DNA from 3 places in the Priestia filamentosa genome. Region 2 is predicted to be linked to each of the others. Evidence: riboswitches for the same ligand, from Rfam matches in the RefSeq annotation. Region 2 holds a riboswitch; each other region holds the start of a gene.

Region 1 (6,025 bases), on a different contig from region 2:
CCTATCTCTATAATCAATATCTTCAACCTCTTATCCACTAGTTTCTTGATCTGCTAGCTTCTTCATATCTCTTATCCACCTTTTCCATCGTCTCTTATTATTTTCAATCCTTTCTTGATCTTCTTTCTGGGTAGAAAAAATTATTTTCAGAAAATATAGATCTGAACTGCTTTTATTTCTGTACCAATTTATTTATCAGTCTGTATTTATATAGAAATTATTATAAAAAAATACCAGAAAACACTATTATTTTTCTAAAATAATATAAAAAATAACTTATTTGTCGAAATGTCGAATTATTTCCCATAACGTTAAAATTATAAATTAAATAATAGTAGGTAATAGTACCTATTAAAATCCGTGGAACATTTGATGTAAAGCTATTCCTCTTTTTTAGGTATTGATTTTTTTAGAATGGGAAAATAAAAAGAAAGAAGAAGGTAAGGAGGAATATAGGGTGAGAATTTTTTCGGAAAATGAAATGTATAACATTGATCAAGAAACAATGGAGAAGATTGGATTAAATAACGGTATGTTAATGGAGAATGCAGGACAAGCAGTAGCTCGAGAGATTGAAAGTCGAATCAAAAAAAATGATAAGATTATCGTCATTGCTGGAAAGGGGAATAATGGGGGAGATGGAGTTGTTATTGCACGCATTTTAAAGGAAAGAGGCTTTTCTATTGAGCTTTGGATGAGTCATAAAGGCGGAAGTGTTGCAGAAGATGCCCAACGAGCGTTAAAAATTTATGAGAACTGTGGGCATTCGTATAAAATCTATGAAGAAAATGAAGAAGCGTTTCAAATTTCTCTAAAGAAAAGTACGGTTATTGTAGATGCTCTTTTAGGGATTGGGACAAAAGGAAAGGTGAGAGGTCCGTATCGAAACATCATTGAAGAAATGAATGAGATAAACAAAATCATATATGCCGTGGATATTCCAAGTGGACTCAATGCAGATAAAGGGGAAGTAGATGTAGCGATTAAAGCTCATACTACATTTGTTATTCAAGGTGCCAAGCAAGGGGTATTTTTGTTTCCTAGTGCAAACTTTTATGGGGGAATTAAAACTGTTGATATTGGTATTCCTTCTTCTGTTATAGAACAGAATTCATATGTGAAAAGAAGGTGGAGTAAAAATGAAGTGCTTTCATCTCTTCCGCATCGGGACATCTCTTCGCATAAAGGAACATATGGGCGAGCTCTTATGATAGCAGGATCTGAAAATATGCCTGGAGCTGCTGTTCTTTCTTCAAAGGCTGCCTCCCGAAGTGGGGTAGGGCTTCTCACAATTGGTATTATCGAGAATATTAAATCAATTATTGGCTCTCATCTTCCTGAAGCAATGTACAATCTTCATCAAAGCCACCAAGGCATGCTTTCTGAAGTGAAAGATTACAGCTCTTTGCAACTGGACGCTATTGGAATTGGTCCAGGAATTGGAAGGTACAAGGAGACAGAGAAGATCGTTGAGGAAATATTGAAACAGCAGGTTACACTTGTGCTTGATGCAGATGCATTGTTCCATGTGAAACCTCATTTACAGAAAGTGAAGGAAAGGCGTTTTCCAACAATTTTAACTCCTCATCCAGGTGAAATGGCCTCACTTCTTGATTTGTCTATTAAGGAAGTGGAGAGTGACCGATTTGAAAAGTCGCGCGAGTTTGCTCAAACATATGGCATATATCTTGTTTTAAAAGGACCTTTTACCATTGTTACGACTCCCTCAGGAGAGCAATTTGTAAATTCCTCGGGAAATCCTGCTCTTGCAAAAGGTGGTAGTGGAGATGTGTTAACAGGAATGATTTTAGGATCTGTTCTTCAGTATGAGAATGTACAAAAGGCGCTGAGCAATGCTGTATTTATTCATGGTGCCATAGCAGATCAACTAGTAGCATCTACACATTCCCCATTAGATGTACTAGCTACAGACATTATTGAAGGAATTTCTCCACTGCTTCATGAATTATATAGAGAAAAGGAGTATTCTACTGGATACTGAAATGTGAACCATTTTCTTTTAAGGTTTTAAGAGGAAAGGGGAGTTAGAAGGATTGGAAAAGTTCATTAAACAAGCTATTTATAATAGAGGGGACACTTCACCAATTCAATTAATCAGGCCTGTTTCCGGTGGTGATATCAATCAGGCCTCTTATGTGAAAACAGAGAAAGAAGAATATTTTATTAAGTATAATAATTCTACACCTCCTGGTTTTTTTCAACAAGAAGTTCAGGGCCTAACGAAAATCAAAGAAACAGGTGTTATTCAGGTCCCAAATGTGTATGACTTTCATGAATCAACAGAAAGCGGAGAAGGATGGCTTATTTTAGAATGGATCCAAGGAGAGAAAAATGGAAAAACAGAAGAGCTTCTTGGCAGACAGCTTGCACTTATGCATAGTGTAAGTAAAGATAAGTTTGGTTTTCATCATCCTTCGTACATTGGGATGATTGAACAGCCAAATCAATACTATGATAAATGGGCAGAATATTACACGAAAAATCGTCTTCTTCCTCAAATAGAACTTGCAAAGAAAAAGGGGTACCTTTATCAGGAACGAGAAGCAGGGCTTTATGAACTTCTTGAGAAAATGGAGAAATGGCTTCCTCATTCTTGTGAGGCTTCTTTACTTCATGGAGATCTTTGGGGAGGAAATTGGATTGTTGGTAAAACAGGAGATCCTTATTTGATTGATCCCTCAGTATTTTATGGTCATTCTGAATTTGAACTTTCTTTTACTGAACTTTTTGGTGGATTTTCTTCAGCATTTTATCAAGCTTATCAAGAAGTTCGGCCACTTTCTCCAGAGTATGAGGAAAGAAAAACACTCTATCAACTTTTTTATTTACTTGTTCATCTAAATCTTTTTGGAGAAGCTTACGGAAGGTCTGTAGACCGAGTTTGGCGCTATTATGTAGGGTGAAAAAGAAAAAAGAGTAGTTTACATCATTTACTAGATATGCTATAGTTCGAAATGTAAACTGAATATTCAATATTTTACTACTAGGGGAGCCCTAATTTTGTGGGCTGAGAGGAAAGACAAAATCTTTCTGACTCTTCGAACCTGATCTGGGTTATACCAGCGGAGGGAAGTAGGAGAGATAACGTAAGAAAGTGAATTGCGTTTTTTTCTACATATCCAATTGGGTTCTCTATATTAGAGAACCCAATTTTTATTTTAAGAAAAAACTTCTGCTATTTCATCTCCTCCAAAGGTGTAGCCTAACAACAATACTAAGGAGGAAGATTTATATGTCGAAAAAAGTAAACATTCCATTGCAATCAACATTTCCAAACAGTAAGAAAGTGTATGTAGAAGGTGAACATCATAGTATTCAAGTACCAATGAGAGAGATTAAACAAAGTGATACAAAAACAGATAGCAAACATGAAAAAAATGAACCAATTCGTGTTTATGATACAAGCGGAATTTATAGTGATGAAGATTGTGAAGTGGATATTACGAAAGGGTTACCTCGTGTTCGAGAGGCATGGATTATGGACAGAGGAGATGTAGAAAAATATGAAAAACGAGAGATCAAACCAGAGGATAACGGATACCGAAGTGAAAATCAAAAACAAAATATTGCCTGTTATCCGAATGTAATCAAGCACCCGTTCAGAGCGTGTAAAGGAAAGAATGTTACACAAATGCACTATGCCAAAAAAGGGATTATTACCCGGGAAATGGAGTTTATTGCAATTCGAGAGGGAGTAGAGGCAGAGTTTGTACGAAAAGAAGTTGCGGAAGGAAGAGCAATTATCCCATCGAATATTAATCATCCTGAAAGTGAACCAATGATTATTGGCCGGAACTTTTATACGAAGATTAATGCGAACATCGGCAACTCTGCTGTTAGTTCTTCTATAGAAGAAGAGGTAGAGAAGATGACGTGGGCAACAAAATGGGGCGCAGATACGATTATGGATCTTTCTACAGGGAAAGACATTCACACAACGCGGGAGTGGATTATAAGAAATTCACCAGTTCCAGTTGGTACTGTTCCAATTTATCAAGCACTTGAGAAAGTACAAGGGATTGCAGAAAATTTAACGTGGGAAATCTATCGCGATACACTTATCGAACAAGCAGAACAGGGTGTTGACTACTTTACAATTCATGCTGGTGTTTTACTACGTTATATCCCACTCACGGTTAATCGAACAACAGGGATTGTATCAAGAGGGGGATCTATTTTAGCTCAGTGGTGTCTTGCTTATCATGAAGAGAATTTTCTCTATACGCATTTCGAAGAGATTTGTGAAACTTTAAAACGTTATGATATTGCTGTTTCGCTTGGTGATGGCCTTCGTCCAGGCTCCATTAAGGATGCGAATGATGAAGCACAGTTTGCCGAGCTAGAGACGCTAGGGGAGCTTACAAAAATTGCATGGAAGCATGATGTTCAAGTAATGATTGAAGGGCCTGGACACGTACCAATGCATAAAATAAAAGAGAATGTTGATAAACAAATGGATATTTGTCATGAAGCTCCTTTTTATACATTAGGACCATTAACAACTGATATTGCACCAGGCTATGACCATATTACATCTGCTATTGGAGCAGCAATGATCGGTTGGTTTGGTACTGCTATGCTTTGTTATGTTACCCCAAAGGAACACCTTGGGTTGCCCAACAAAGATGATGTAAGAGAAGGAGTTATCTCTTACAAAATTGCAGCACATGCGGCAGATCTTGCTAAAGGTCATAAAGGAGCTCAAGACAGAGATGATGCTCTTTCTAAAGCACGCTTTGAATTTCGATGGGATGATCAATTTAATCTTTCACTTGATCCTGAACGTGCAAGGGAATTTCATGATGAAACTCTACCAGCAGAAGGTGCAAAAACAGCACACTTTTGTTCAATGTGTGGCCCGAAGTTTTGCTCCATGAGAATTTCTCACGATATTCGCTCAATGGCGAAATTAAAAGACAAGAGTATAGAAGAAATTAGAGAAGAAGGCATGAAAGAGAAATCTGAAACATTTAAAAAGGAAGGTTCACATCTTTATTCATAAAAAAGAACCGGTCTCACCATAATTGAGACCGGTCCTTTTTTATGATTTTTAAACTGTTTTTGGCGTTAGGTTAAAACAGCGGTTATAGATCCATTCATATTTCTCTTGGGTAAGATCATGAGGGTTTCCTACTGTTTGAGGGTCTTTCATTGCTTCTTTTGAAAGACGTTCAATCATATCTTTTGAAACTCCCTGATCTTTAAGAGAAGGAATACTTAGATCTTCAACAAGTTCATACATCCAGTTTACGGAAGCTTTTGCTGCCTCTTCTGTTGTCATGTTACTTGTATCAATTCCAAATGCTTTAGCAATACGTGCAAATTTAGCAGGGTTTCCTTTCCAGTTGAACTCCATCACTGGGCCCATCATAGCTGCTACGCATTCTCCATGAGCAACTGGAATAATTCCGCCTAATGTTTGGCTCATTGCATGAGCTGCTCCTGCTGATTCACTGCCATACGAAAGACCAGCAAGCATAGCTGCTTGGGCCATTCCATATCTTGCTTCAAGGTCTTCCCCATCTGCATAAGCACGACGGATGTAATGTGCAGCATACTCCATTGCCATTAGTGCAACAGCGTCTGTAATTGGTTGAGCAAATTTCATTGTATAACATTCAATGGCGTGTGCTAACGCATCAACACCTGTCATTGCTGTAACACGTGGAGGCATTGATACATGAAGTTTTGGATCAATAATTGTAAGGTGAGCAGCAATAAGCGGCCCACCAGTATTAAATTTAAATTCACGCTCTTCATCTGTAATAACAGCCCACTGCGTTACTTCAGACCCTGTTCCAGCTGTTGTTGGAATTGTTGTTAATGGTGGGATGCGATTTTCAAGTGGTTTTTTACCTTCAGCAGCTTCGTAATCTAATACAGAGCCTTGATGTGTTGCCTCTACTCCAATTGCCTTTGCTGTATCCATAGAGCTTCCACCACCAACTGCTACAAGGCCGTCACATTCTTCTTTTTTATAAAGAGAAGAACCTTCTGCAACAAG
Region 2 (6,025 bases):
AATATGATTAAGTTTCAACATGCATATAATGCAGCAGCAAGGAGCATGACAGTCATGGATGAGATGCTTGACCGAATCATTAACAATATGGGCGTTGTTGGCCGCTAGTGGAGGGGAAATGATGAGAGTAACACAGTCCATGATTTCTCAACATACGTTGCGTAATATGAGCAGCAGCTATGAGAAACTAATGAATTTACAAGAACAAGCAACAAGTGGTAAGAAGTTGAACCGTCCATCTGATGATCCAATTAGTGCTGTTAAAAGCTTAAACTACCGAACAAATTTAAACGAGAATAACCAATATAAAGAGAATTTCACAGAAGCCTACAAGTGGCTTGATAACAGCGATGGTTCTCTGGAAGAAGCAAATAAAGTAATGCAACGAATTCGAGAACTTACAGTGAGTGCTTCAAATGGAACAAAACTTGAAGATGAGCGAGAAGCTATTAGACTCGAAGTGAGCGGACTAAAAGAACATCTTGTTTCAATTGCAAATAAAAACATTGAAGGGAAGTTTCTTTTTAATGGAATAAATACTGGACAAGCGCCAGTAGACAACAAGAGTGGAACAATTGTTGTAGGAGCTAGTGAGAAACCAATATCAATTGAACTTTCTAAAGGTCTTTCGATTGATGTTAGTACTGATGGAACGGACGTTTTTAGTCAAGCTTTCTTTGATAATCTCACAAAGCTTGAACAAAGTTTAGCAGAAGGTTCATCAGGAGAGGAAATTGGTGATCAGCTTTCTGCAATGGATGAAAATATTAACGCTATTATAAGTGCTAGAACTCTCATCGGAGCTCGTACAAATCGTCTAGAAATTATGGAAGCACGTTTAAACGAGCAAGGAGAACTTCTTGAAAAGAAACTTTCAGATGTAGAAGATATAGATTTTGAAAAAGCAATTATGGACCTACAAATGCAGGAGACTGTTCAGCGGGCAGCATTAGCTGTGGGAGCTAAAATTATGCAGCCGAGTTTAGTAGATTTTCTAGCATAATAGACAGCAAAAAGCTCGGCATTTGCCGAGCTCTCTGTTTAAAAAGGTTAAAAATAACAATACTATAAAGTGGTGAAAAGATGAAAATAGCAACGAAATATCATGGGGAAATAGAAGTGAATCGTGAAGAGGTGATTACTTTTTCGAAAGGTATTCCTGGTTTCTTGGAAGAAGAGAAATTTACTCTTTTACCTCTCAATGATGAGGACATCTTCTTTTTACTTCAGTCTTTAAAAACACCAGATTTAGCTTTTGTGATTACAGACCCGTTTGCTTTTTATAAAGAATATGACTTCAACCTAGCTTCCCACTATATGACAGAACTCGATATTACCTCAGAGAAAAATGTAATGGTCTATGCTTTTGTAACAATGATGGACCCATTTTTAGAGTCTACTATTAATTTACAAGCACCGCTTATTTTAAATCGTGAACAAAAAAGAGGAAGACAAATTATTTTAACAGACACGGATTATAAAACTAAACATCCACTCTTTCAGAAGAGGATGAAGCAGGGGGAATCTTTTTGCTTGTCTTAACACGGAAAGTTGGCGAAAGTATTCGAATTGGGGAAGATATTGAACTGAAAATTGTAGATATTGATGGAGAACAAATTAAGCTAGGAATCAATGCGCCCAAACATATTGAAGTTCATAGGCAAGAAGTGTACGAAGCAATCCAAACGGAAAATGAGCAAGCTGCAAGTCTTAAAGAAAATCTTATAAATATATTTAAGAATATGAACACACCTTAAGAGAGTCCTCCTAAAGGGCTTTTTTAATAAAACAAGGCGACGTTCCTATATCATCCTAAACCTCTTTTTGTTAGTATTTTTGTAAAGGAGGAACGCAATGTCTTATGGAAATTACGAACGAAATCTATCACTTTTCGTTATAGGTTTATTTTTTGCTTTCTTAACCGTTTTGTTTCCCCTTCTTGCGCTTATAACGTCGAGGGAACTTTTTTTAGACTTGATGGGTGCGACACTAGGAATTTCTTTTATCATTTGGGGGTTACATAAATTGAAAAGTTCAAAGGGAAAAGGACTTAGACGCATTTTAATTGGAGGAGCTATTTTTATCTTTCTTATGATTAAGCTGTTATCCTGAATGTTTGCAATAAAAAAAGTATTATGATAATAATAGAGAAGTAAGGCTACTAGGGGTGCTGTAAAAAGCTGAGAGAGACAAGTGTCTTAACCCTTACACCTGATCTAGGTAATGCTAGCGAAGGGAAGTGGTTGGCGAATTGTTTTATTTAGCATTCGTACATAATCACACCCTTTCACATCGTGAAGGGGTTTTTTCGTTTCCTTCGCTCTAATAAGGAGTGAAAGTATGGAACATATAGAAAAGATTTTAGGAGAAGTAGAGTTGAGGAAAGAAGAGCTAATCTCACTTATTGAGAAACTCGTAAAATTTAAAACACCTGCCCCTCCTGCCCGTAATACAAAGGAAGCACAAGAATTTGTGGCAAAAAAGCTTAAACAAAATAAATTCACAGTTGAAATGTGGGATGTTTATGAAAACGATCCAAATGTTGTGGGAGTTAAAAAGGGGAAGAATAGTGAGGAGTATAACAGCTTAATTATTAACGGCCATATAGATGTGGCTCAAGTGGATGAAAACGAGCAGTGGGAACGTGATCCATTCCTTCCTTTTGTACGAGATGGATATCTCTTCGGCAGGGGAACTTCCGATATGAAAGGTGGATTAGGTTGTGCTCTTTTTGCATTAGAATTGTTAGAAAATCATGGAGTAGAACTTCCCGGTGATGTAATTTTTCAATCTGTGATTGGGGAGGAAGTGGGAGAAGCAGGAACGAAACAGTGCTGTGAAAGAGGGTATAGTGCTGATTTTGCGCTTGTTGTGGATACAAGTGAAATGGTTATTCGTGGTCAGGGCGGTGTAATTACAGGATGGATTACGGTAAAAAGTGATCAAACGTTTCATGATGGAGCACGACGACATATGATTGCAGCGGGAGGGGAAGCGGTTGGAGCGAGTGCAATTGAGAAAATGATGAAAATTATTAACTGGCTCAATGAACTCGAAAGACATTGGATGGTCATAAAAACTTATGATGGTTTTCTCCCTGGAACAACAACAATTAATCCTGCTGTTATTGAAGGAGGAAGACACCCTGCTTTTGTAGCTGATGAGTGTCGTCTGTGGATTACAGTGCATTTCTATCCAAATGAAACTTACGAGAGTGTAACAAAAGAAATTGAAGATTATATTTTAAGAATGTCTCATGGTGACCTATGGTTAAGGGATCATCCTCCAAGCTTTAAGTGGGGGGGAGCATCGATGATCGAGGAAAGAGGAGAAATATTTCCTGCACTTGAAATTGATGAAACTTATGATGGAGTGAAAATGCTTCAGCATGTCCACAAAGAGATTTTGAAAAAACAAGTTGAAATAGAAATGTCTACCTCTGTCACAGACGGAGGATGGTTAGGGGAAGCAGGAATCCCAACCGTTATTTATGGACCGGGGGAAACAAAGTATGCACATGCCATAAATGAACGAGTATCAATTGAGAGTTTAGTAGATTTCACAAAAGTATTAATTGAATTTATTTATAACTGGTGTCATACCAAAAGGGGGGGAATAAATGACATTTTGTGAAGAACTTTATGCAAAAGCCAAACACATTTGGGACGCAAATCATAAGCATCCATTTGTTCAAGGAATTGGTCATGGCACTCTTCCAAAAGAAAGTTTTCGTCATTATATGATTCAGGACTATCTCTATCTCATTGACTACGCAAAACTTTTTGCACTTGGAAGTGTAAAAGCGACTGATGTTGAAACAATGGGTAAATTTGGAGAAATATTACATTCTACGTTGAATGTCGAAATGGATCTTCATCGACAATATGCGAAAAAATTTGCTATTTCAGAGGAAGAGCTTGAAAAGGCTCAGCCTGCTTCCTCAACACTTGCCTACACGCATTATATGCTGCAAGTTGCTCAAAATGGTACACTTGCCGAACTTGTAGCAGCCCTTCTTCCTTGCATGTGGAGCTATAGCGAAATTGGAAAGGAATTAGCTGAAATTCCAGGAGCTCTTGAACATGAGTTTTACGGAGAATGGGTAGAGATGTACAGTTCAAATGAATTTGGTGAACTTTCAAATTGGTTAAAAGACTTAATGAACAAATTAGCAATAGGAAAATCAAAGGAAGAAAGAAAGAAACTAGAGGAGATTTTTCTAAATACAAGTCGATTTGAATTTCTTTTTTGGGATATGGCTTATCGCGGAGAAACGTGGCCTGAAGATATTCAATAAAAAAAGCACCGTTCATTGAACGGTGCTAAACTTTGGCGTGAGCGAAATATATTATTAAGAGTAAATAGCGTTAATAATCTACTATCTCTACAATTCGTTTCAAAATTACATTTTTACATTTTTAAAAGTTTCAATTGATGGAACTCCATAAGGGTAATGTAAAGTTTATACCTTTAAAGGGGCCCATGTCCTAAAATTAAACAGCCGCCTTTTCAACGATGAATTCGTCATTATAATAAATAACTTGAGAGAGAATCTTGCAAGAGCAGTTCTCTAACTTTCCTAGCGCTTCCTTTGCCTCATGTTCATCGTCAAACTCGTACATTTTTACGTCTTGGTCTGCATAAACAGTAATTACCCACACGTTTTGTTTTCCTCCCTTTTTTGAATTTAAAAGATAAATTGTTTACCTTTTGATGCTATCATACGCCCTTTAGTAATTAATGTAAACCATAAAAACAATCTTTCTATAAAAGTTCATAAATTCATTTTGGTCATTATATTTATAGTAAAAAGAATGTCAAAGAGAGTCACGATGAATGTAAAGAAAGTTCTCATTACAAAGAAGTTTAAATAGAATTAAAGTTGAAGAAAAAGACAACTTTCAATTTTACTATAGGTTTAATTTCTATGTGCTCAATGATGTTTTTAAATTTTCCTTCTGGGTATACTTTAACTAAGCAACGAAAACAATCTTGATAAAGGAGGAGATAAGACATGTCGTGGTTATGGACAATTATCGTTGGTGGCATTATCGGTTGGCTTGCAGGAATTTTAACAGGTCGTGATGTCCCAGGTGGAATTATTGGAAATATTATTGCTGGTTTTATCGGAGCCTGGTTGGGTTCACTTATTTTTGGTAGCTTTGGCCCGACTGTTGGCGGTTTTGCCCTTATCCCTGCAATTATCGGCGCCGTCATCTTAGTTCTAATTGTTAGCTTTGTTATGAGAAAGATGCGACACGCATCATAATAAAAAAGAGTTTCCCTTTAAGGGAAACTCTTTTTTATTTATATATTTAATAGTGAGCCATCTAAAGCCTTAATGTAGCGCTCGGCTGATCGTTGTACAGCTCTATTGGCATCTTCCTTTACACTACGGTGGAAAGCATTGTAAAGTCGATCGAAATGTAAAGGCTTTAATTGTTCTACCATTTCACTCACTTTAGAAGCTGGGAGAGGGATTAGATTTGGATAACTATACATAAAGCTAACCCAGCGTTGATCTGCTACAACTTGAACAATATCCCCTGTAAGTAAGACACCATCTTCATTTTTCCAATGCAGTACAGCGCCTCCTTTAAAATGTCCTCCTAAGCGATAAAGCGTAATATCCTGACTAATCTTTAACATCGAACCTTCCCAAAAAACGATATGCTCGCTATCCCTCATAACCCACTGTTTGTCATCACGATGAATATAAAGGGGAACATTAAACGCCTCTGCCCACTCTACTTGAGTTGAATAATAATGAGGATGGGACAAGGCAATAGCATGAATTCCTCCTAGGCTCTTAACATGATCTATAGTTTCTTCATCAAGATAGGAAATACAGTCCCACAAAATATTCACTTCTTTTCCTTGAAGAAGATAAGCGGTTTGGCCAATGGCAAATGTGGGACTTGTTTTAATACTATAAAGGCCTTCTTCAGCTTGAGAGAAGATATTTCGGTATGAAGAGTCCTTTAGCTTTTCAAGTGTTGTCCATGATTGTCCATTAGGATTCACA
Region 3 (6,025 bases), on a different contig from region 2:
CCACATAAAGCAATAGTTAAAAAGATAAATGATAAGACAATGCTTGTGCTTGCTACATAGCTACTCGCAATCATAGCCACTGCACTAGTCGTTAAACAAACCGCCACATGCCAACGTCTTTCATTCTTTTTATCAGAGTGATTACCAACCATAATCATTACGAACATTGCAATAGTATACATCAACCCTAGTACCCACCCCATACCTTGTGTACTTAGGGATGTTGCTTCTGCTAGACCTTGAGAAATGGTAGGGAGAAACATATTAATGCCGTAATAGCCGACCATCCAACAGAAGTATCCAATTGATAAGATCAATACATCCCGATCTTTTAAAGCTTGGGCAAAAGTATAATGCTTCACTTCTTCCTTTTCCTGTCTTTCTTTTGCAATCACACTCATTAGCCATTCCTTTTCCCCATGATTTAACCAGTTTACGTCTTCAAGCCTGTCATCGAGATAAAAGTAACAAATAATACCTAAAATTAATGCTGGAATAGCCTCTAAAATAAATAGCCATTGCCACCCTGCTAAACCAAACCAGTCAATTCCTAATAGAAACGTAGAGAGAGGCGAACCTATAGCATTTGCTCCTGGAATAGCAAGCATAAATCCTGCAATAGCCTTGGCATGATGTTTTGTTTGGAAGAAACCGCTCAAATAATAAACCATACAAGGATAGAAACTAGCTTCCGCCACCCCTAAAAGAAAACGAGCAATATAAAACTGCGTAGGAGTTTGGACAAATGCCATGAAAACAGCAATAATCGCCCATGTTACCATAATGCGGCTAATCCATTTTCTTGCCCCAATCTTTGTCATCATAGCGCTTCCTGGAACTTCTAATAGAAAATAGCCAATAAAGAAAATTCCTGCTCCTAAACCAAAGACAGCATTGGAAAACCCAAGATCTTCGTTCATTTGTAGTGCAGCAAACCCAATATTTACTCTATCTAATATTGCAATAATAAAACATAGGAATAGAAATGGAATTAGTCGAAGTGTTACTTTCCTTGTGGTAGAACGTTCTAAATCAACCTGATTCAAGATAAATCCCCCTTTTGGGCTTTTTTGGCCTTTTTTAACCTTGCTACCTTATCCCTCTGGCATCAACTATCCCCAATTAAGCGCTTTCAATTAAACTAAGCATTCTCTTCTCCCCTTCCTTTATTATTTAGTTGTGTTTGTATTACTACAGCATTTCTTTTGTTGTTTCGATGCTATTATCGACTGTAATGCTGATAATAAACTTCCTTTCTAATCTGCTCTGTTATTCGATGTAAATTAAACATTTTGTAAGTGCTTACAAAATAAATTTTACTTGTTACAAGTCCTACTGCAATTTCAGCTACATTTTATTCTGCAATTCCTATATCAAATATTTTATAAGAACACCAACCTGTATGCTTGTATTACAACTAACTTACAATACAAGTATACAGGTAATCATTTTTGTTGTCTATATTTTTTAAAAAAGTCTGTTAATTTTAAACTCCATATAAAAAAAGGCTGTTTCTCTAATAAAGAAACAGCCTTCTTCCATATTTCTCTCTATCTTTCCTATAAATATATATTTATAGATGCAAATTACACTAATTCATTTTTTCGTTCAGCAGCCTCTGCCTCTCTTTTCGTGCGATGCACCGTACCAAACGGATGTTCAGGAGGCGCATAAATAGCGTAAATCTTCAATGGCCTATCCCCCGTATTTGTAACATTATGCCATGTCCCCGCAGGTACCATAATGGCGTCATCATCAGAAACTCTTTCTCGAAAAGATAAGTTGTTTTTTGTTTTTCCCATCTGAACAAGTCCTTGACCCTCTTCAACTCTTAAAAATTGATCTGTTTTCGGATGAGTTTCAAGCCCAATGTCTTCTCCTTGTTTAATACTCATCAATGTAACTTGCAGATGACGTCCTGTCCATAAGGCTGTACGGAACGTTTTATTTTGCTTAGTGGCTTCCTTAATATTCACCACAAACGGCTGTCTTCCGTAATCTTTTAACTCAATTTTTTCTCTGGTGTACCAATGGGAATAAACTTCATATGGATTAAACCTATACGCTGCCTGAAATACTGGATACTGTACGTAATAAGGATAGGAATACATATAAGGAGAATAATACATTTCTCTTCATTCCTTTCATATGTTTATAAAATATCCTATACGCCATTTTAATAGTATATTCCGTTCCCTTTATGAAATGCATCTTTAGTTCATTGTTAAACCACTATCAACTACAATATTTTGTCCTGTAATTCCTTTAGCTCTGTCAGACCCTAAAAATACCACTGTTTCAGCTACGTCTTTTGGGGTAGTGACACGATTTAAAGCAGAATTACTTGCGACAATGTTGAACACTTCCTCTGTTGTAAGGGCACTAGCATCTGTTGTTTGTAAAAGACCACCTGATACCATATTGACCGTAATACCATATTGTCCAAGCTCTTTTGCCATGTTTCTCGTAAATCCAACTAGAGCTGCTTTTCCTGTTGTATATTGATGATAAGGAACAATAGGACTCTGAAATAAATTTGTACCAATATTTACGACTCTCGCATTATCTGTTTCTTTCAAATATGGTAAAGCTGCTTGAATAGTATTCAATGCTCCATGAACAGACCCTTCAAACTGTTCTACATATTTCCCCCAGCTTAACTCATGGACAGGTTCCTGTGCATTTGGATCAAATCTAAAATTTACCAGAGCATTATTAATAATGATATTAATACATCCATAATGCTGAATCGTTTGGTTCACTAACTCTTCAACATCACGTTTATTTGTAATATCAGCATAAAGTGCGATTGCATTTTCTTTCCCTAACTCATCTACTAACATTTCGGCCCTTTCTTTGTTCTGATAATAATTCACAATAACGCCGTATCCATTTTCTACGAACGTTCTTGCAATTTCAGATCCTAATCCTCTACTTGCTCCTGTTACTAATGCAATTCCTTTAAAGTTTTTCATCGAATAAATTCCTTTCAATCCTATATTTACAATAAACTTGAAAGAGAGAGTGAATACAAAAAAGCCCTTTCACTCGGCAAAAGTAAAAGGGCTGAACATTCTTCATGTACAAACTGTATACTTTTACTCCCTACGCGAGTATTAACTCTCAGGTTCAAAGGGTCAGGTTTTTACCTTCTCAACTCGTATGAGTTCCCCTGTAAAATATTTATTGTCAATATTATTATATTTTAACTTCTAACGTTTGTACAATTTTAAAAGCATCATACTCCCCTAAAGGGCGCATGATGCTTTTTCATTATTTCTTCGTCATTAACTTTAACGGTGCTGCAATATTCTTTTCAACTTTCTTGCCTTTTAGAACATCACTTGCAGCTTTAACAGCTAGCTCACCAATTAATTCTGGTTGCTGTGCTACAGTTGCTGCTAATTTCCCTTCTTTTACAGCATTAACGGCATCTTCATTTCCGTCAAATCCAACAACAAGAACATCTCGCCCTGAGCTGTTAATTGCTTGGATAGCTCCTAATGCCATTTCATCATTATGAGCGAATACTGCTTTAATATCTGAGTTTCCTTGCAGTAAGTTCTCCATTACATTCAAACCTTTTGTACGATCAAAATCCGCAGACTGTTTTGCCGCAACGTCAAGTTTTTGATCTGCTATATTGTGAAATCCTTTGCCTCGTTCACGTGTTGCAGATGCTCCTGGAGTTCCTTCAAGTTCAGCTACTTTAGCTCCTTCACCTAACTTTTCAACAATGTAATCAGCTGCCATTTCGCCACCCTTTACATTGTCAGAAGCAACTAACGTTTCGACCTTTCCTTTATCTGCTGAACGATCTAATGTAACAACAGGAATGCCAATATTATTAGCTGATTGAACGGCTGTTGAAATAGCTGCTGAATCTGTTGGGTTAATTAGTAAAACATCAACACCTTGTTGTAGTAAATCTTCAACATCGTTAACTTGCTTAGCTGAATCGTTCTGTGCGTCAACAATCACAACGTCCATTCCTTGCTTTTTCGCTTCTTTTACAACTCCATTTTTTAATGAAACAAAGAACGGGTTATTTAACGTAGAAACCGATAAGCCAATTTTAATATCTTCTAAATTTCCTTTTTTCTTTGGTTTTGCCCATTCTGGAGGCTCTAATGAACAAGCCGCTAGAATAAGAAGTGAAAACGACATGAGTACAAGTAAGACCTTTTTCAATGAGAACCCCTCCTATGCTGATTTTTTACGATCAATTAACACCGCAATCAAGATAACAACACCTTTTACAACCATTTGGAAGAATGATGATACACCTAATAAGTTCAAACCATTATTTAACGTTCCAATAATTAAAGCACCAATCAATGTTCCAACAATTAAACCACGTCCACCAGATAAACTTGTTCCACCTAATACAACAGCCGCAATCGCATCTAACTCATAAGAAGTTCCTGCTGTTGGCTGCGCTGAGTTTAAACGAGATGTTAAAATCGCTCCCGCTAGTGCCGATAAAAGTCCTGCTAGCGCATAAATCATCACTTTTACTCGTGGTACTTTAATGCCTGAAATAAGAGCTGCTTTTTCATTTCCACCAATGGCATATGTTTTACGGCCAAATGATGTTTTGTGTAAAATCACCCACAGCACTGCAAATGAAATAATCATTGTAATTGCAGGAACTGGAATACCTAAGAAATAACCACGTCCAAATAGTTGAAAGGCATAGTTTTCGCCAAGACCTGTAATTGGGTTTCCATCTGTATAGACAAGCGTTAAACCACGGAAAATTGTCATTGTTGCAAGCGTTGCGATAAATGGCGCCATTTTTCCTTTTGTAATAAGAAGACCATTAATCGCCCCCATGACTGCACCTAAGATACATCCAATTAAAATAGCTAAAATCGGGTCAATACCTGATACAATCATTCCAGCAATTAGCGCACTAGATAGAGCCAAAATTGATCCTACTGACAAATCAATCCCACCCGTTAAAATAACAAATGTCATTCCAAAGGCAATAAGCGCATTAATCGCAACTTGACGCAGTAAATTTAATAGATTCAGTGGTTCTAAAAAGCTTGGATTTAAAATTGACACGATAGCAACTAAAATAATAAATCCGAGTAATGGTCCAAGCTTTTGCAGTAAATTATCAACATGATTTACTTTGTTTATAGCTGTTTTCATGTTAATTCCCTCCTGTTGCAAATGTCATGATTTTTTCTTGTGTTGCTTCTTCCTTCATTAATTCTCCTGTAATTCTACCTTCATGAACAACGAGGATACGATCGCTCATGCCAAGTACTTCAGGAAGCTCAGATGAGACCATAATAATGGCAACACCTCTGTCTGTTAGTTCATTCATTAACTGGTAAATTTCACGTTTCGCGCCAACGTCGACTCCTCGCGTTGGCTCATCTAAAATTAACACTTTTGGACCGATACCAACCCATTTAGCAATAACTACTTTTTGCTGGTTTCCACCAGAAAGGTTTTTCGCACTTGTTTTTCCTGATTCTGTTTTGATTTGTAAGCGCTTAATTAATAGGTCGACAAATTCACTCTCTGTCTTATCATCAATGAGCCCTTTTTTAGAAAAGCTTTTTAAGTTCGGCAACGCCATGTTATCCCGAATCGAAAAATCTAAAATAAGCCCTTCTGTTTTACGGTCTTCAGTAATAAATCCAATTCCTAGTTTGACGGCTTCATATGGGTTTTTAATCGATACTTTCTGACCATTCACTAATATCTCGCCATCGTCTAATTTATCTAATCCAAACAAGGCTCGCATAATCTCGGTTCGGCCTGCTCCCATCAACCCTGATACTCCAACGATTTCGCCTGCTTTCACAGAAAAACTTACCTTTTGAAAAGCTCCATTTCTCGTAGCATTGCGAACTTCTAACACCTTTTCACCAAGCGTTGGTGCTCGTTCTGGAAAACGATCAGTTAATTCGCGTCCAACCATCTTCTGGACAACCTCATCAAAGTTCGTTTCCCTAATTGCCTTCGTATCAACGGTTTTACCATCTCGCATTACTGTAATGCGATC

What was found. A riboswitch is a leader RNA that binds a small molecule or an ion and turns the genes downstream of it on or off. The one in region 2 is predicted to bind thiamine pyrophosphate.
Region 1: it holds a riboswitch for thiamine pyrophosphate, as region 2 does, so the genes downstream of both, thiC (phosphomethylpyrimidine synthase ThiC) here and B9N79_RS18750 (acetylornithine deacetylase) in region 2, are expected to answer to the same signal.
Region 3: it holds a riboswitch for thiamine pyrophosphate, as region 2 does, so the genes downstream of both, B9N79_RS24880 (3-oxoacyl-ACP reductase) here and B9N79_RS18750 (acetylornithine deacetylase) in region 2, are expected to answer to the same signal.

Annotation. Positions count from the first base shown of each region.
Region 1 is NZ_FXAJ01000008.1:81,180-87,204, forward strand. It holds gene B9N79_RS21760 (NAD(P)H-hydrate dehydratase) at 458-2,002, shown strand; gene B9N79_RS21765 (fructosamine kinase family protein) at 2,055-2,924, shown strand; TPP riboswitch at 2,997-3,109, shown strand; gene thiC (phosphomethylpyrimidine synthase ThiC) at 3,254-5,023, shown strand; gene B9N79_RS21775 (choline dehydrogenase) at 5,072-6,025, opposite strand, start outside.
Region 2 is NZ_FXAJ01000005.1:196,679-202,703, reverse strand. It holds gene flgK (flagellar hook-associated protein FlgK) at 1-108, shown strand, start outside; gene flgL (flagellar hook-associated protein FlgL) at 122-1,003, shown strand; gene fliW (flagellar assembly protein FliW) at 1,084-1,542, shown strand; gene csrA (carbon storage regulator CsrA) at 1,530-1,757, shown strand; gene B9N79_RS18755 (hypothetical protein) at 1,855-2,112, shown strand; TPP riboswitch at 2,154-2,255, shown strand; gene B9N79_RS18750 (acetylornithine deacetylase) at 2,341-3,633, shown strand; gene tenA (thiaminase II) at 3,620-4,297, shown strand; gene B9N79_RS26235 (hypothetical protein) at 4,494-4,661, opposite strand; gene B9N79_RS18740 (GlsB/YeaQ/YmgE family stress response membrane protein) at 5,015-5,269, shown strand; gene B9N79_RS18735 (MBL fold metallo-hydrolase) at 5,308-6,025, opposite strand, start outside.
Region 3 is NZ_FXAJ01000016.1:13,200-19,224, forward strand. It holds gene B9N79_RS24870 (MFS transporter) at 1-1,046, opposite strand, end outside; gene B9N79_RS24875 (cupin domain-containing protein) at 1,587-2,129, opposite strand; gene B9N79_RS24880 (3-oxoacyl-ACP reductase) at 2,214-2,975, opposite strand; TPP riboswitch at 3,086-3,184, opposite strand; gene rbsB (ribose ABC transporter substrate-binding protein RbsB) at 3,274-4,167, opposite strand; gene rbsC (ribose ABC transporter permease RbsC) at 4,204-5,160, opposite strand; gene B9N79_RS24895 (sugar ABC transporter ATP-binding protein) at 5,162-6,025, opposite strand, start outside.